DNA from 3 places in the Streptomyces sp. NPDC043685 genome. Region 1 is predicted to be linked to each of the others. Evidence: riboswitches for the same ligand, from Rfam matches in the RefSeq annotation. Region 1 holds a riboswitch; each other region holds the start of a gene.

Evidence for each region. Region 1 has a riboswitch for cyclic di-AMP ahead of AC0665_RS11190 (M23 family metallopeptidase). Riboswitches for the same ligand answer to the same signal wherever they lie in the genome.
Region 2: it holds a riboswitch for cyclic di-AMP, as region 1 does, so the genes downstream of both, AC0665_RS20715 (M23 family metallopeptidase) here and AC0665_RS11190 (M23 family metallopeptidase) in region 1, are expected to answer to the same signal.
Region 3: it holds a riboswitch for cyclic di-AMP, as region 1 does, so the genes downstream of both, AC0665_RS19620 (C40 family peptidase) here and AC0665_RS11190 (M23 family metallopeptidase) in region 1, are expected to answer to the same signal.

What each region holds. Positions count from the first base shown of each region.
Region 1 is NZ_JBWKCH010000003.1:437,455-442,166, reverse strand. Features, by position in the region: gene AC0665_RS11200 (SGNH/GDSL hydrolase family protein) at 54-839, opposite strand; gene AC0665_RS11195 (DUF6250 domain-containing protein) at 985-1,698, opposite strand; gene AC0665_RS11190 (M23 family metallopeptidase) at 1,893-2,807, opposite strand; cyclic di-AMP (ydaO/yuaA leader) riboswitch at 2,812-2,966, opposite strand; gene AC0665_RS11185 (alpha-galactosidase) at 3,284-4,712, opposite strand, start outside.
Region 2 is NZ_JBWKCH010000006.1:114,707-119,418, forward strand. Features, by position in the region: gene AC0665_RS20705 (M16 family metallopeptidase) at 1-1,323, shown strand, start outside; gene AC0665_RS20710 (M16 family metallopeptidase) at 1,320-2,708, shown strand; cyclic di-AMP (ydaO/yuaA leader) riboswitch at 2,899-3,063, shown strand; gene AC0665_RS20715 (M23 family metallopeptidase) at 3,076-3,864, shown strand; gene AC0665_RS20720 (GntR family transcriptional regulator) at 4,053-4,712, shown strand, end outside.
Region 3 is NZ_JBWKCH010000005.1:597,544-602,255, forward strand. Features, by position in the region: gene AC0665_RS19610 (ATP-dependent Clp protease proteolytic subunit) at 36-671, shown strand; gene AC0665_RS19615 (hypothetical protein) at 679-987, shown strand; cyclic di-AMP (ydaO/yuaA leader) riboswitch at 1,403-1,537, shown strand; gene AC0665_RS19620 (C40 family peptidase) at 1,541-2,014, shown strand; partial or broken gene AC0665_RS19625 (DUF6328 family protein) at 2,096-2,251, shown strand; gene AC0665_RS19630 (ATP-binding protein) at 2,555-3,010, opposite strand; gene AC0665_RS19635 (helix-turn-helix domain-containing protein) at 3,224-4,084, shown strand; gene AC0665_RS19640 (DUF397 domain-containing protein) at 4,094-4,324, shown strand; gene AC0665_RS19645 (8-amino-7-oxononanoate synthase) at 4,376-4,712, opposite strand, start outside.

The DNA of each region.
Region 1 (4,712 bases):
GCGGGCCGCGCCGGTGTTCCACCCGGCACGGCCCGCACGCGCAGGAGCCGCTCTCACGCCACCGGGGCGATCCGCATCCTGATGTCGTCCGGCGACAGCGCCCCCTTGGCCGTCACATGGTCGCCCGAGGACTCCCCGCGCAACCGGCGCCCGATCCACGGCACCAGGAACTCGCGCGCCCAGGCGACGTTGTCCCGCCGCACATCGAGCACGCCGCGCGGGGGCAGCGGAGGCCACGGCTGCTCGGGGTCGGCCGGCACGTCGAGGCCGAGCACCTGGCCGGCGCGCAGCGCCACGCGCGTGTGGCCCTCCGGAGACAGGTGCAGCCGGTCGGCGTCCCAGGCCCTGCGGTCCTGCACACTGCGCAGGGACCACAGGTCGAGCACCGGGCAGCCGTACCGGTCGGCGATGGCCCGGACATGGCCGTTGTAGGTGGCGATCTTGCCGCGCAGGTGCTTGAGCACCGGCACGCCACGGGTGTCGAACCCGGTCGTCACCATCACCGTGCCGGACACGGCGATGAGCTGGACCAGGGCACGCTCGAAACGCTCGGCCACCTCGTCGGGATCGGTGCCGGGCCGGATGATGTCATTTCCCCCGGCACAGAACGAGACGAGGTCCGGGGCCATGTCGACGGCCCGCGGAACCTGGTCCGCCACGATCTGGTCGAGGAGCTTCCCGCGTACGGCGAGATTGGTGTACCGGAAGTCGCCCTCGGGCCTGCGGTCGGCGAGCAGGACGGCGAACCGGTCGGCCCAGCCGACGAATGCCCCGTCGGGGCCGGGATCGCCGACGCCCTCGGTGAAGCTGTCCCCCAGCGCCACGTACGACCCGATCACTGCTCTGCTGTCACTCTTCGAATCGTCTGCCACAACGGTCCATGATTCACCCTTGAATGTGACTTACGCGACCGTAGGAAGGGGTTGACTGGCGGTGAGATAAGCCACTCCCAAAGTGTTCGCCAACTCCGGAATACACCGCTTGTCAGGGATGTTTCGGGGTGAACCGCCAGACCCGGAATCCGCTGATCCGGAAATGGCTCCAGACGGTCCGGAAGGCGAAGTGCCCGCCCGTGTAGGGCTGCGGGTCGGTGTGGTCGAAGACGAGCCGCCCGTTGTTCCACCATTGGACCGTGGAGCCGTCGGAGACGATCCGGACCCGGTTCGGCTCGTTCGCGGCCAGCAGCGGCTCGGTGTAGTCGAGGACCAGGGGCCGCACGCCGGGCTCGCCGACGTAACGGCGCAGCCGGGTCGTGGTGTTGTAGTTGGCGCCGTAGCCCGCGTAGTAGGTCGTGAGGTGGTCGTACTCGTCGAGGGCGCCGCCGCGCCGGGTCGCGAAGAGGTCGTGCGGGGAGCGGACGTCGGTCGCGTTCCAGAAGTTGTTGAGGTCCGAGACCCGGTCGTTGGCCCCGCCCTCGGAGACCGGGGTCGCGGTGTACTCGAGCAGGTACGGCCCTTCGAGCCGCCGCCTGAACCACACGGTGGCACCGCTCGGCACGTCGATCTCCAGGACGCCGCGGGAGGCGGTGACCGTGCCGCCGTCCTGGAGTTCGGTCACCCACTGCCCGAGGCCGTGGCAGAAGTCGTCGCGGGCGACGAGGCGGCGGCGGGGCGCGGCCTGCGCGGGCGCCGTCGGCGAGAGGGCCGCGTATGCGGCTCCGGCCGCCAGGGCCGCGAACGCTCTGCGGGTGGTCGGCACGGGACACAGCTCCTCGGGATCCGCCGGGAAGGCTCTGGAAAGCGCTTGCACTCCGGATGGGATCACTCTGTCCCAACTGCCGCCGTCTGTCGATCCCTTGATGCGACGTCGGCCCGCGCACACCGAAGGCCGGACCCGGGATCGATCGGGGTCCGGCCTTCGGAGGCGTGTCAGGCAGGTGGTCGTGCGGTCGGTCAGCCGACGGAGACGCCGTGCGAGCGCAGGTAGGCGACCGGGTCCACGTCCGAGCCGTAGTCCGGCGTGGTGCGGATCTCGAAGTGCAGGTGCGGTCCGGTGACGTTGCCGGTCGCGCCCGACAGGCCGACCTGCTGCCCGGCGGTCACGGTCTGGCCGGCCGAGACGGACAGCTGGGACAGGTGGGCGTACTGGGCGTAGAAGCCGTCGGCGAGCTTGATGACGACCTGGTTGCCGTAGGCGCCGCCCCAGCCGGCGGAGACGACCGTGCCCGCGCCGACGGCCTTCAGGGAGGTGCCGGTCGGGACGACGAAGTCGACACCGGTGTGGTAGCCGCTGGACCACATGCTGCCGGACATGTGGTACGGGGTGCCGATGGTGGCGCCGTCCACCGGGAGGGTGTAGCCGCTGGAGTTGCTCTGCGCGGCGGGCTGGGCGGCGGCCGGCTTGGCGGCGGTCTCCGCCTTCGGCGCCGGGTCGGCGGCGGACTGCTCGGGGGCCGAGGCCTTGGGCGTCGCGGGGGCGGACGGCTTCGGCGCGCTCGCCGCCTTCTTGCCGATCGACAGCTTCAGGCCCGGGTGGATCAGCGACGGGTCGGAACCGACGGCGTCACGGTTGTCGGCGTAGAGCTTCTTCCAGCCGCCGCTGACGTGCTGGTCGGCCGCGATCTTCGCGAGGTAGTCGCCGGCCTTCACGGTGTAGACGCGGGAGCCGGTGGCGTTTTCGGCGGCCTTCTTCTGAGCGGCCGGGGCCGACTGGACGGCCTTTTCCGGAGCCGACTGCGGGGTGGCGGCGTGGGCGCCGGCGGCCCCCATGAGCGGGAGGGCGAGGGCGGCCCCGCCGGTTCCGGCGACGGCGATGGAGCGGGTGAAACGCTGAGTCTTGGGGCGGCGGTGCTTACCCTTCGCGGGCATGACGAATTCCTCTCCGTCGCCTGCGAGGTGAGCTGTCGGGTGCGAGCTGGAGATGCCCGGCCGCGCCGAGGCGTGGCTTAACCCCAAGCCGTTCCGGGAACCGGAACAGGCGTCTTACCTGTGGGTCCCCCGCTCCTGCCGTACGTCGGGTCAGTGTGTGGGGCTCCGGGCGGCGGCAGGATTAGGCGTCCGTCCGGATTGGTGTGGAACGTAAGCGACCAAGACGCAATAGGACAAGCTTGCGGTTGCCCGCGACGGTGTTTCCCTCACCGCGTCGACACATTCCGCCGTCACCGAGCGTGGATTACCGATCTCCCGCTTTGCTCAATAACCCTGCGCATTGCCGGAATTACGTGAACATGGCAACAACACATCGTCACGAATATGACGATGGTCACGCGCCCCGACCTCATCTCCTTTACGATCGGGGCACGTTATCCCCTTAACTATCTAAGCGCCCTATTCGGACAGAAGGGCTACTTCCGCTTAAGACGGACGACGGTGGCGTCGAGATCCCCGCCCAGGCCGACCCGCAGTCCGTGATGGAGCAGCAGGGCACCTCGGTGAACTTCGCCCGTTTCGAGGCATTCGTACTCCGCCGCCGGGTCGAGGCCGCGCAGCCGGAGTGCCGGGACGGGCTCGCCGTAGCGCTGCGCCTGGAGCCAGGCGAGTACGACGGTCTCCTCGCCGAGGACGTACTGCACGGCGCTCAGCCCGCCCTCCGGGGGGCGCAGCCGGTACAGGTCGCCGCGCTGCACCACGGGCCGGATCTCCTTGTAGAGCCCGACCCACTCCGCCGCCTCGGCCAGCTCCTCGGCCGTCCACTTCGTGAGGTCGCCGCCGACCCCGAGCACCCCGGCCATGGCACTGACGAACCGGAACCGCAGCGAGCTGGCCCGGTGGTTGAGCATGGCGTTCGGACTGTCGGTGACCCAGGCGGCCATGACCCGGGCCGGATGGATCTGGCTGAAGCCGTGCTGGATGGCGAGCCGGTCCAGGGGGTCGGTGTTGTCGGAGGTCCACACCTGGTCCGTGCGGCTCAGTACGCCGAGGTCGATCCGGCCGCCGCCGCCCGAGCAGGACTCGAAGGCCACGCCCGGGTGGGCGGCCCGCAGCCGGTCCAGCAGGGCGTACAGGCCGCGCACGTGGTCGACCCACAGCCGCTGCGGATAGGGGTCGTCGGGCCAGCCGGCATCGGTGAAGCAGCGGTTGAAGTCCCACTTCACGTAGTCGATCGGCGCGCTGGACAGGAGCCCGTCGAGCTGCTCCCACAGATACTCCCGGACATCCTCACGCGCGAGGTTGAGGACGAGCTGATTGCGGAACTCCGTCCGCTTTCGTCCTGTTTGGTACTGCACCCAGTCGGGGTGCGCGCGGTACAGATCGCTGTCCGGGTTGACCATCTCGGGCTCGACCCAGATGCCGAACCGCATGCCGAGTCCGCGCACATGATCGGCGAGCGGCTTCAGCCCGCCCGGGAAGCGGTCGGGGTTGGGAGTCCAGTCGCCGAGCCCGGCCCGGTCGCTGGTGCGCGCCCCGAACCAGCCGTCGTCGACCACGAACAGCTCGACGCCCATGGCGGCGGCCCGCTCGGCGAGCGCCCGCTGCTGCTCCTCGGAGATGTCGAACTCGGTGGCCTCCCAGGAGTTGAACAGCACCGGCCGGTCCTGCCCGGCGTCCGGGATCACGTACGCGCGCTGGTAGGCGTGCCAGGCCCGGCTCGCCCCGCCGAAGCCGCCGTCGCTCCAGAGCCCGGCGAAGACGGGGGTGGTGTACGACTCACCCGCGTCCAGCGTCAGCAGGCCCGAGTCGTCGTAGCCGGCGCCGCCGGTGATCTGCACGCGCGCGTCGGGGAGCTGGGCGACGGCGATCCGCCAGGAGCCGGACCAGCCCAGGGCGCAGCCG
Region 2 (4,712 bases), on a different contig from region 1:
GGAGGCCTGACAGCGACCGAGCACCGCCTGGCCAACGGCCTGCGCGTGGTGCTCTCCGAGGACCACCTGACCCCGGTCGCGGCGGTGTGCCTCTGGTACGACGTCGGCTCACGCCACGAAGTCAAGGGGCGTACCGGCCTGGCTCACCTTTTCGAGCACTTGATGTTCCAGGGATCCGCCCAGGTCAAGGGCAACGGCCACTTCGAGCTGGTCCAGGGCGCGGGCGGTTCGCTGAACGGCACGACCAGCTTCGAGCGGACCAACTACTTCGAGACCATGCCCGCCCACCAGCTGGAGCTCGCCCTCTGGCTGGAGGCCGACCGGATGGGCTCCCTGCTGACCGCGCTCGACGACGAGTCGATGGAGAACCAGCGGGACGTCGTCAAGAACGAGCGCCGCCAGCGCTACGACAACGTCCCCTACGGCACGGCCTTCGAGAAGCTGACCGCCCTCGCCTACCCGGAGGGCCACCCCTACCACCACACCCCGATCGGCTCGATGGCCGACCTGGACGCGGCGACGCTGGAGGACGCGCGCGCGTTCTTCCGCACGTACTACGCGCCGAACAACGCCGTGCTGTCCGTGGTCGGCGACATCGACCCCGAGCAGACGCTGGCCTGGGTCGAGAAGTACTTCGGCTCCATCCCCGGTCACGACGGCAAGCCCGCCCCGCGCGACGGCTCGCTGCCGGAGATCATCGGCGAGCAGCTGCGCGAGGTCGTCGAGGAGGACGTCCCCGCGCGTGCGCTGATGGCCGCCTACCGGCTGCCCCACGACGGCACGCGCGAATGCGACGCGGCCGACCTGGCCCTCACCGTCCTCGGCGGCGGCGAGTCCTCCCGCCTCTACAACCGCCTGGTGCGGCGCGACCGTACGGCCGTGGCGGCCGGATTCGGCCTGCTGCGGCTCGCCGGGGCGCCCTCCCTGGGGTGGCTGGACGTGAAGACGTCCGGTGACGTGGAGGTCCCGGTCATCGAGAGCGCCATCGACGAGGAGCTCGCCCGGTTCGCCGAGGAGGGTCCCACGGCCGAGGAGATGGAGCGCGCCCAGGCCCAGTTGGAGCGCGAGTGGCTGGACCGCCTCGGCACGGTCGCGGGCCGCGCCGACGAACTGTGCCGGTACGCCGTGCTGTTCGGCGACCCGCAGCTCGCCCTGACGGCGGTCAACCGCGTCCTGGAGATCACGGCGGAGGAGGTCCAGGAGGCCGCCAAGGCCCGCCTGCGCCCCGACAACCGCGCGGTGCTCGTCTACGAGCCCGTCGCCGACGAGACCGACGAGACCGCAGCCGCGGCCGGCGACGAGAACGAGGAGGCGGCCAAGTGACCGAGCTCGCCACGATGGACTTCCACCCCCGGCCGCAGGCGGGCGAGGCCCGCCCCTGGGCCTTCCCGGCCCCCGAGCGCGGCACGCTCGGCAACGGCCTGACGGTGCTGCGCTGCCACCGCCCCGGCCAGCAGGTCGTCGCGGTGGAGGTGCTGCTGGACGCCCCCCTGGAAGCCGAGCCGGCCGGCCTCGACGGTGTGGCCACGATCATGGCCCGGGCCTTCTCCGAGGGCACCGACAAGCACTCCGCCGAGGAGTTCGCCGCCGAGCTGGAGCGCGCCGGAGCCACCCTCGACGCCCACGCCGACCACCCGGGCGTCCGGCTCAGCCTGGAGGTGCCCGCCTCCCGGCTCGCCAAGGGACTGAACCTGATCGCCGACGCCCTGAGGGCGCCCGCGTTCGCCGACAGCGAGGTCGAGCGGCTGGTCCGCAACCGCCTCGACGAGATCCCGCACGAGCTGGCCAACCCCTCACGGCGCGCCGCCAAGGAGCTCTCCAGGGAGCTGTTCCCGGCGGGCTCGCGCATGTCGCGGCCCCGGCAGGGCACCGAGGAGACGGTCGCATCGATCGACTCCGCGGCCGTGCGCGGCTTCTACGAGAAGCACGTCCGCCCCGCCACGGCCACCGTGGTGGTCGTCGGCGACCTGACCGGCATCGACCTCGACGCCCTGCTCGGGGAGACCCTGGGCGCCTGGACGGGCTCCTCGGCCGAGCCGCGCCCGGTGCCGCCGGTGACCGCCGACGACACCGGCCGGGTCGTCATCGTGGACCGCCCGGGCGCCGTCCAGACGCAGTTGCTGATCGGCCGTATCGGCCCGGACCGGCACGACCGCGTGTGGCCTGCGCAGGTGCTCGGCACGTACTGCCTCGGCGGCACCCTCACCTCCCGCCTGGACCGCGTCCTGCGCGAGGAGAAGGGCTACACCTACGGCGTGCGGGCGTTCGGCCAGGTCCTCAGGTCCGCGCCGGACGGCACCGGTGCCGCGATGCTCGCCATCAGCGGTTCCGTGGACACGCCCAACACCGGCCCCGCCCTGGAGGACCTCTGGACGGTGCTGCGCACCCTCGCCGCCGAGGGGCTGACCGACGCCGAGCGGGACGTCGCCGTGCAGAACCTGGTGGGCGTGGCGCCGCTGAAGTACGAGACGGCGGCGGCCGTCGCGAGCACGCTGGCCGACCAGGTCGAGCAGCACCTGCCCGACGACTACCAGGCCACCCTGTACCGGCAGCTCGCGGCCACCGGCACCGTGGAGGCCACCGCGGCGGCCGTGAGCGCCTTCCCGGTGGACCGTCTGGTGACCGTTCTCGTCGGTGACGCGGCGCAGATCAAGGCACCCGTCGAGGCCCTCGGCATCGGCGAAGTCACCGTCGTCGCCGCCGAGTAGCGGCACACGCTCAGGGGCCCTGGCCGTCTTCGAAGGCGCCAGGGCCCCTTTATGCCCGAATTGATACGGAGGTTGCCTGTCTGCCCTGTGGGATGCGCTACAAAAGCCGGGATTCATTTGGGAATTGAAAGTGACGCCGCTTAGCGTCATCCGGGCTGTTCGTCAGGCAGTGCGCCGCACCCGCGGCACCGGACAGTCATCGCCGAGTCCCCGTACGGCGCGAGCCAGGGGAGCCGGGGACCCATCGCAGTCCCTGGGGTGAATCGGACGCCCGCGCCAGTGGCGAGGGAGTCCGTAGGAGACCTTCCTGCTCCGAACCCGTCAGCTAACCCGGTAGGCGAGAGGGAAGGAAAGGACCAGCCACTTCATGGCGTTCACTCGCGCCACCGGCAAGCACCGTCGTCCCAGCAGGATCCAGCGCGGCACCGCCCGCGCGGCGGGCGTCGCGGCCCTCGCCACCACCGGCGTGATTGGCACCGTGGCGGCCCCCGCGGCCTTCGCCGCCGAGCCCACCGCCGAGCAGACGGGGCTCACCCCGGTCGTCACCATGGGCGACACCGTGGCCCAGCAGATCGACGCCCAGGCCATCGCGCAGCAGCAGGCCGCCGAGGAGGCCGCCGCCAAGCAGAAGGCCGAGGAGGCCGCCCGCAAGCGTGCCGCCGAGGCCGCCCAGGAGGCCAAGGAAGCCGCCGAGAAGGCCCGTGAGGCCAAGGAGCGCGCCGCCCGCGAGGCCGAGCGCAAGCGCCTCAACGCCTTCGTGGCCCCGATCTCCGGCTCGTACGTCTCCACCGGCTACAAGGCGAGCAGCGGCCTGTGGTCCTCCGGCAGCCACACCGGCGTCGACTTCCACGCCGCCACCGGCACCTCCGTCCACGCGGTCGGCGCGGGCACCGTCGTCGAGGCCGGCTGGGGCGGCTCCTACGGCAACCAGATCGTGATCAAGATGCACGACGGGACGTACACGCAGTACGGCCACCTGTCCTCGATCGGCGTCTCGGTCGGCCAGCAGGTCACCCCGGGCCAGCAGATCGGCCTGTCCGGCGCGACCGGCAACGTCACCGGTCCGCACCTGCACTTCGAGGCCCGCACGAGCCCCGAGTACGGCTCGGACATCGACCCGGTCGCCTACCTGCGCTCGCACGGCGTGAACGTCTGACCGGCACCTCATCGCACTCCCCGAAGCCCCGGCTCCCCGAGCCGGGGCTTTCGGCGTTCACGCCGGCGGACTGTCCAAAAAATATTCATGGATTCCCGCTTGCCGTCGGAAATTCCCGCTCATTGCAATAGAGTCACGGAACACGCGCCGCTCGCCGGCGTTTCACGGGGATTAAGCGGAGGTCGGTCATGCGTATTCCCGCGCACTCGGTGTGCACGGCCATCCGGGACGACATCGTCGCCGGTGTCCACGCGCGCGGCAGCCGGCTCACCGAAGAACTCCTCGCGCGCCGCTACGGCGTCTCGCGGGTCCCCGTGCGGGAGGCGCTGCGCACCCTGGAGGCCGAGGGCTTCGTGGTGACCCGGCGGCACGCGGGCGCGTGCGTGGCCGAACCCACCGAGCAGGAGGCCGCCGACCTGCTGGAGATGCGGCTGCTGCTGGAGCCGCTCGGCGCCGCACGGGCCGCCCAGCGCCGCACCGAGGGGCATCTGAAGGTCCTGCGCGGCCTGGTCCGGCTGGGCCAGGAGCGGGCCCGCCGGGGCAACAGCGACGATCTGCGCTCCTTGGACGGCTGGTTCCACGAGACGCTCGCCCAGGCCTCCGGCAGTCCCGCGCTGACCTCGATGCTCACCCAGCTCCGCCACAAGATCGCCTGGATGTACGCCGTGGACGCGCCGCTGAGTCCGGTGGAGTCCTGGGCGGAGCACGGCGCGATCGTGGACGCGGTGGCGCGCGGCGACAGCGAGCGCGCGCGGGCGGTCACGGCGCTGCACACCGAGCGCGCGACGGGCGCACACCGCTTGCGTTCCGGCTCCGTCGGGGAAGGCGCCGAGCGTGTGAGGAACTCG
Region 3 (4,712 bases), on a different contig from region 1:
GCCGGAGACAGCCGCGCCGCGAGGAGGGGTTCGTCATGAGCCGACCGTCCGCCCGTCACGTGCTGCCCGAGTTCACCGAACGGACCGGGCCGGGACACCGGACGATGGACCCGTACTCCAAGCTCCTGGAGGAGCGGATCGTCTTCCTCGGAGCGCCCCTGGACGAGACCTCGGCGAACGACGTGATGGCCCAGTTCATACATCTGGAGTACCGGTCCCCGGACCGCGACATCTCGCTCTACATCAACTCCCCCGGCGGCAGCTTCCACGCGATGGCGGCCGTCTACGACACGATGCGGTACGTCTCCTGCGACGTGGAGACGATCTGCCTGGGCCGGGCCGGCGCCGTCTCCTCGGTGCTGCTGGCGGGAGGCACCCCCGGCAAGCGATTCGCGTTGCCCGACGCGCGCGTGGTGATCCGTCAGCCCGCCCTGCCCGAGCCGGCCCGGGGTCAGGCGAGCGATCTGGCGATCCAGGCCGACGAGTTGACGCGCATCCGGCTCCGCATGGAGGAGATGCTCGCGCGGCACACGGGCCGCAGCCAGGAGCAGGTGAGCACGGACATCGAACGGGAGAAGACCCTCACCGCCCAGGAAGCGGTGGAGTACGGCCTGGTGGACGGGATCATCCCCAGCCGCAAGGCCATCCCGGTCCCGCCGGCCGGACGGTGAGGTCCCGGTGCTCCCGCCCGAACTGCCGCCGCTGCCCGCCCTGACACGCGCCGAGGCGGAATTGATCGACCGTTACCTCGAGGTCGTCGACCTGCTGGGTCGTATCAACCCCGCGCAGGACGGCGACACCTACCGCGGTCTGCGCGCCGCCCAGGCCCTGGTCGGCAAGGCCACCGCCCTGCGGGACGCACTGGCCCTGATGCACCAGCGGGGCGAGAGAGAGCTGCACGCCCGCACGCTGGCCCGGGCCCTGCGGGTGCTGGACGGCGAGCGGCGCACGGCACGGCTCAGCCTCCCGCCGGAGTCCGCCAGTTGACGCGAAGCCGTCGATCCCGGACGCCCGATCCGACTGAGAGGCGTCCGGAGCTGAGTCGAAACGGACCAAATGACGTACCCCTGTTCGGAGTAGACGGGAGACCGATTTCGAGACCGCCCCGGTTGCGCAACGCGCGTGGCCAGGGGACGGAATGGGTTATTCCATCGCTGGTCCGGCGCTCCGCGAACCCGTGGACAGTGGCTCGAACGCACACGTGTCCACCCGAACGGGCGAGTGGTGAGTAACAACACAAATCCCCGGTTCCGTTGGGAAATCCGGACAGGCATGAGCCAAGATCCCTGTCTGACGACAAGCCCCCGCCGCTGTGGCGGGGCGATCCGGGCGGACGCCGAGTCCTGCCGCCGCCCGGATGACCGGTCGACAGGAGTGGATCGGCAGGAGTGGAGGACCCAAGCACGACGGGTCGCCGACACGGTCACGCCATGACCGGAGCCGAGCAGCCCTTGGGGTGAAGCCGCGTCAGCGGCCGGGCAACTTCGCCAGCCCGAATCCGACAGGTCATCCTTCACAGGCGGCTGACGAAGGGTTGCGCATGACTGCGCTCAATCGTGTCCCGTCGCTCATGGCCCGGGCCGGCACGGCCTCGGCGCTCACCATCGCCGCCGTCGGCGGTTCGATAGTGGCGCCCGGCTTCGCCTCCGACGCCGCGGCAGCCACGCCGGCGACCAAGGCACTCCAGATCGCGGCCTCGAAGAAGGGTGCACCTTACAAGTACGGGGCCACCGGTCCGCACCGGTTCGACTGCTCCGGGCTCACGCTCTACTCGTTCAAGAAGGCCGGCAAGAAGCTCCCCCGCACGGCTGCCCAGCAGTACAACAAGACCCGCCACATCTCCGCCAAGAACCGCAAGGCGGGAGACCTGGTGTTCTTCCACTCGGGCAGCAACGTGTACCACGTCGGTATCTACGCGGGTAAGAACAAGCTCTGGCACTCCCCGAAGAGCGGGGACGTGGTGCGGCTCCAGAAGATCTGGACCAAGAGCGTCTGGTACGGGCGCGTGAAGTGATCCACCCGGCGTGCGGTGGCGTCCTGACGCGCCGCCGCACGCCGGCGCTTGACACGGGCTCCCAGGGACACCCGTCACCCCTTGGCCGAGCACCGTCCCTGCACCGCGCGCAACGAGACTCCGCTGCAACGCGCCGGCCGCGACGTCGTCGAGCTGCTCCAGGAACTGCGGATCACCCGGACGGGCGTACAGATCCTCTTCGCCTTCCTGCTCTCGCTCGCCTGCACCTCGCGCTGGTGACGCGCTGGACCGTGCCGAGGTCCTCGAAGCGTCGCGGCGGGCGTCGCGACGTTCCTGGTCTGCGTCGGCCTGTGGGGGGTGCTGCCGCGGCTGGCACGGCGGGCAGGGCTGCGGAACGGGGCGGAGGGCGCCGCGGAGGCCGCCGGGCAGGAGCCGGAGCGGGAGGACGTCGGCGGGATCCCCGCACCGCTGCGGCACACCGTCAGGCAGCCGTCAGGGCTCCGGGGAGCGGCTGCGCACCGGGAGGCGTCGGCGCGGCAGCGGTGACGGTCGCGCGGGCCGGGGCGCGCGCGGGGGGAGCTACGGCTCCTGCCGGGCCGTGGTCGCCGGCCGGACCGGGACGGCCCACGGGAGCTCGACCGAGATGGTCTTGCCGCCCTCGCGGGTGGGGCGGATGCGGAGCCGGCCGCCGCACTCCGCGGTCAGCCAGCGGATGATGACCAGTCCTCGGCCGTTGTCCTGCTGCACGGCGGCCGGCAGGCGTCTGGGGAAGCGCGGGTGGCTGTCCGTGACGCCGATGCGCAGCTGTTCGTCGCGCTCGAGTGCGACGTCCACGGTGAACGTGGGCGACTGGCCGAAGGTGTGCTGGACGGCGTTGGTGGCGAGTTCGGAGACGATGATCCGGACGGTGTCGGACACTTCCGTGCCCGCCGGCAGGCCCCACTCCGCCAGCGTGTCCACGACATAGGCACGCGCTGCGAAGACCGAGGCGGGATCGCTCGGCAGAGTGACGGATGCTTCCAAATGGTCTGCCATGGCGACGTCGTCCCTTTCCCACGGGACCGCGGTCCGACACGGAGCGGATGGTTCGAGTACGGTCCCGGACTGGTGCTTCGTCGCCAGACTGCCACCAGAACGCCCGTGAAGGACGGCGATCCACCAAGATATGCATATATCTGTCGCTCGAAGCGGTGAACTCTGCGACGCGAGACCGTATTTGGGTGGCTCGGAAGGAGTAAGGAGGAGCCCATGCAGCACGGTCCCGCGGTACGCCGCCGCAAACTGGGCGCCGAACTGCGTGCGCTGCGCACCTCTGCGGGGCTCACGAGCGGTGAGGCGGCCCGGCTGGTGGGCTGGCACCAGTCCAAGGTCAGCCGGATCGAGACGGGCACGAGCGGGGTGAAACCGGCCGATGTGCGGTTACTCCTCGACGCCTACGGCGTGGCCGACACCCAACTGCGCGACCTGCTGCTGGCGTTGGCCGGCGGCGACGCGAGCGACGGACGTCATCACTGGTGGCACGCCTACCGCGGGGTGCTGCCGCCGACCTACCGGGACTTCATCAGCCTGGAGTCGCAGGCCGGCACGATGCGCACGCTGGAGACCACGGTGGTCCCGGGCCTGCTCCAGACGCCCGAGTACGCGCGCGCGGTGACGCGGGCGGCGGTGGAGGGGCTCGCGGAGGACCGGGTCGACGCGCTGGTCGAGGTGCGCCTGGCCCGGCAGGACGTGCTGCGCGCGGACCCTCCGCTGGAACTGAGCGCCGTCCTGGACGAGGCGGTGCTGCGCCGGGAGGTGGGCGGACCCGGGGTCATGACCCGCCAGCTGGAGCGGCTGGTCGAGGCCGCCCGGCTGCCCCAAGTGCGCCTCCAGGTCCTGCCGTTCGCCGCCGGGGCGCACATCGGCGTCACCGGCCCTTTCGTTATCTTCTCATTTTCGAGCACTTCTGATCTAGATGTGGTTGTTCTCGACCACTTGACGAGTAGCCTCTACCTCGAACGGAAAGAAGACCTCCAGGCCTACACGGAGGCCTTCAACGCCCTTCAGATCCACGCCCTTTCGCCCGAGGACTCGTTGGATTTCATCGCCGGGACAGCCACCGGCGCGTAAGGAGGCACCATGCGTGCACTGCCTCGTCATGTCCCCTCAAGCAGCGAACTGCACAGTGTGCGGTGGTTGCGCAGCAGCTACAGCACCGGCGCGAACAACTGCGTCGAGACCGCGCGTCCGGACGCCCCGCCGTGGGCCGGACTGCTCGCCGTGCGCGACTCCAAGGACCCGGCCGGACCCGCGTTGCTCTTCTCGCCGGAGAGCTGGACGGCGTTCACGGCCGGGATGGACCGCATCTGACCGCGTTCGATCGATACCTCATCGTGCGACGCACGGCCGTGTCACGCCGACTCATGGCCGCGTCTCGCCGATCAGCCGCACCGCGCTTTCGATCTGTTGACCGGTCAGGTCGGCGCGAGCGGTCAGCCTGAGCCGTGAGATGCCGTCGGGCACGGAGGGAGGACGGAAACACCCCACGGCCAGGCCCGCCGCGCGGCACCGTGCCGCCCAGTTCACCGCGTCCTCCGCGGAGGGCGCGCGCACCGAGACCACCGCGGCGTCCGGACGTACCGCCTCAAGGCCCGCGGCGGTCAGGCGTGCGTGCAGTTCGGCCGCCACCGCGCGGGCCCGCGCCGCCCGTTCCGGTTCCCGGCGCAGCAGCCGGAGGGCCGACAGGGCCGCCCCCGCC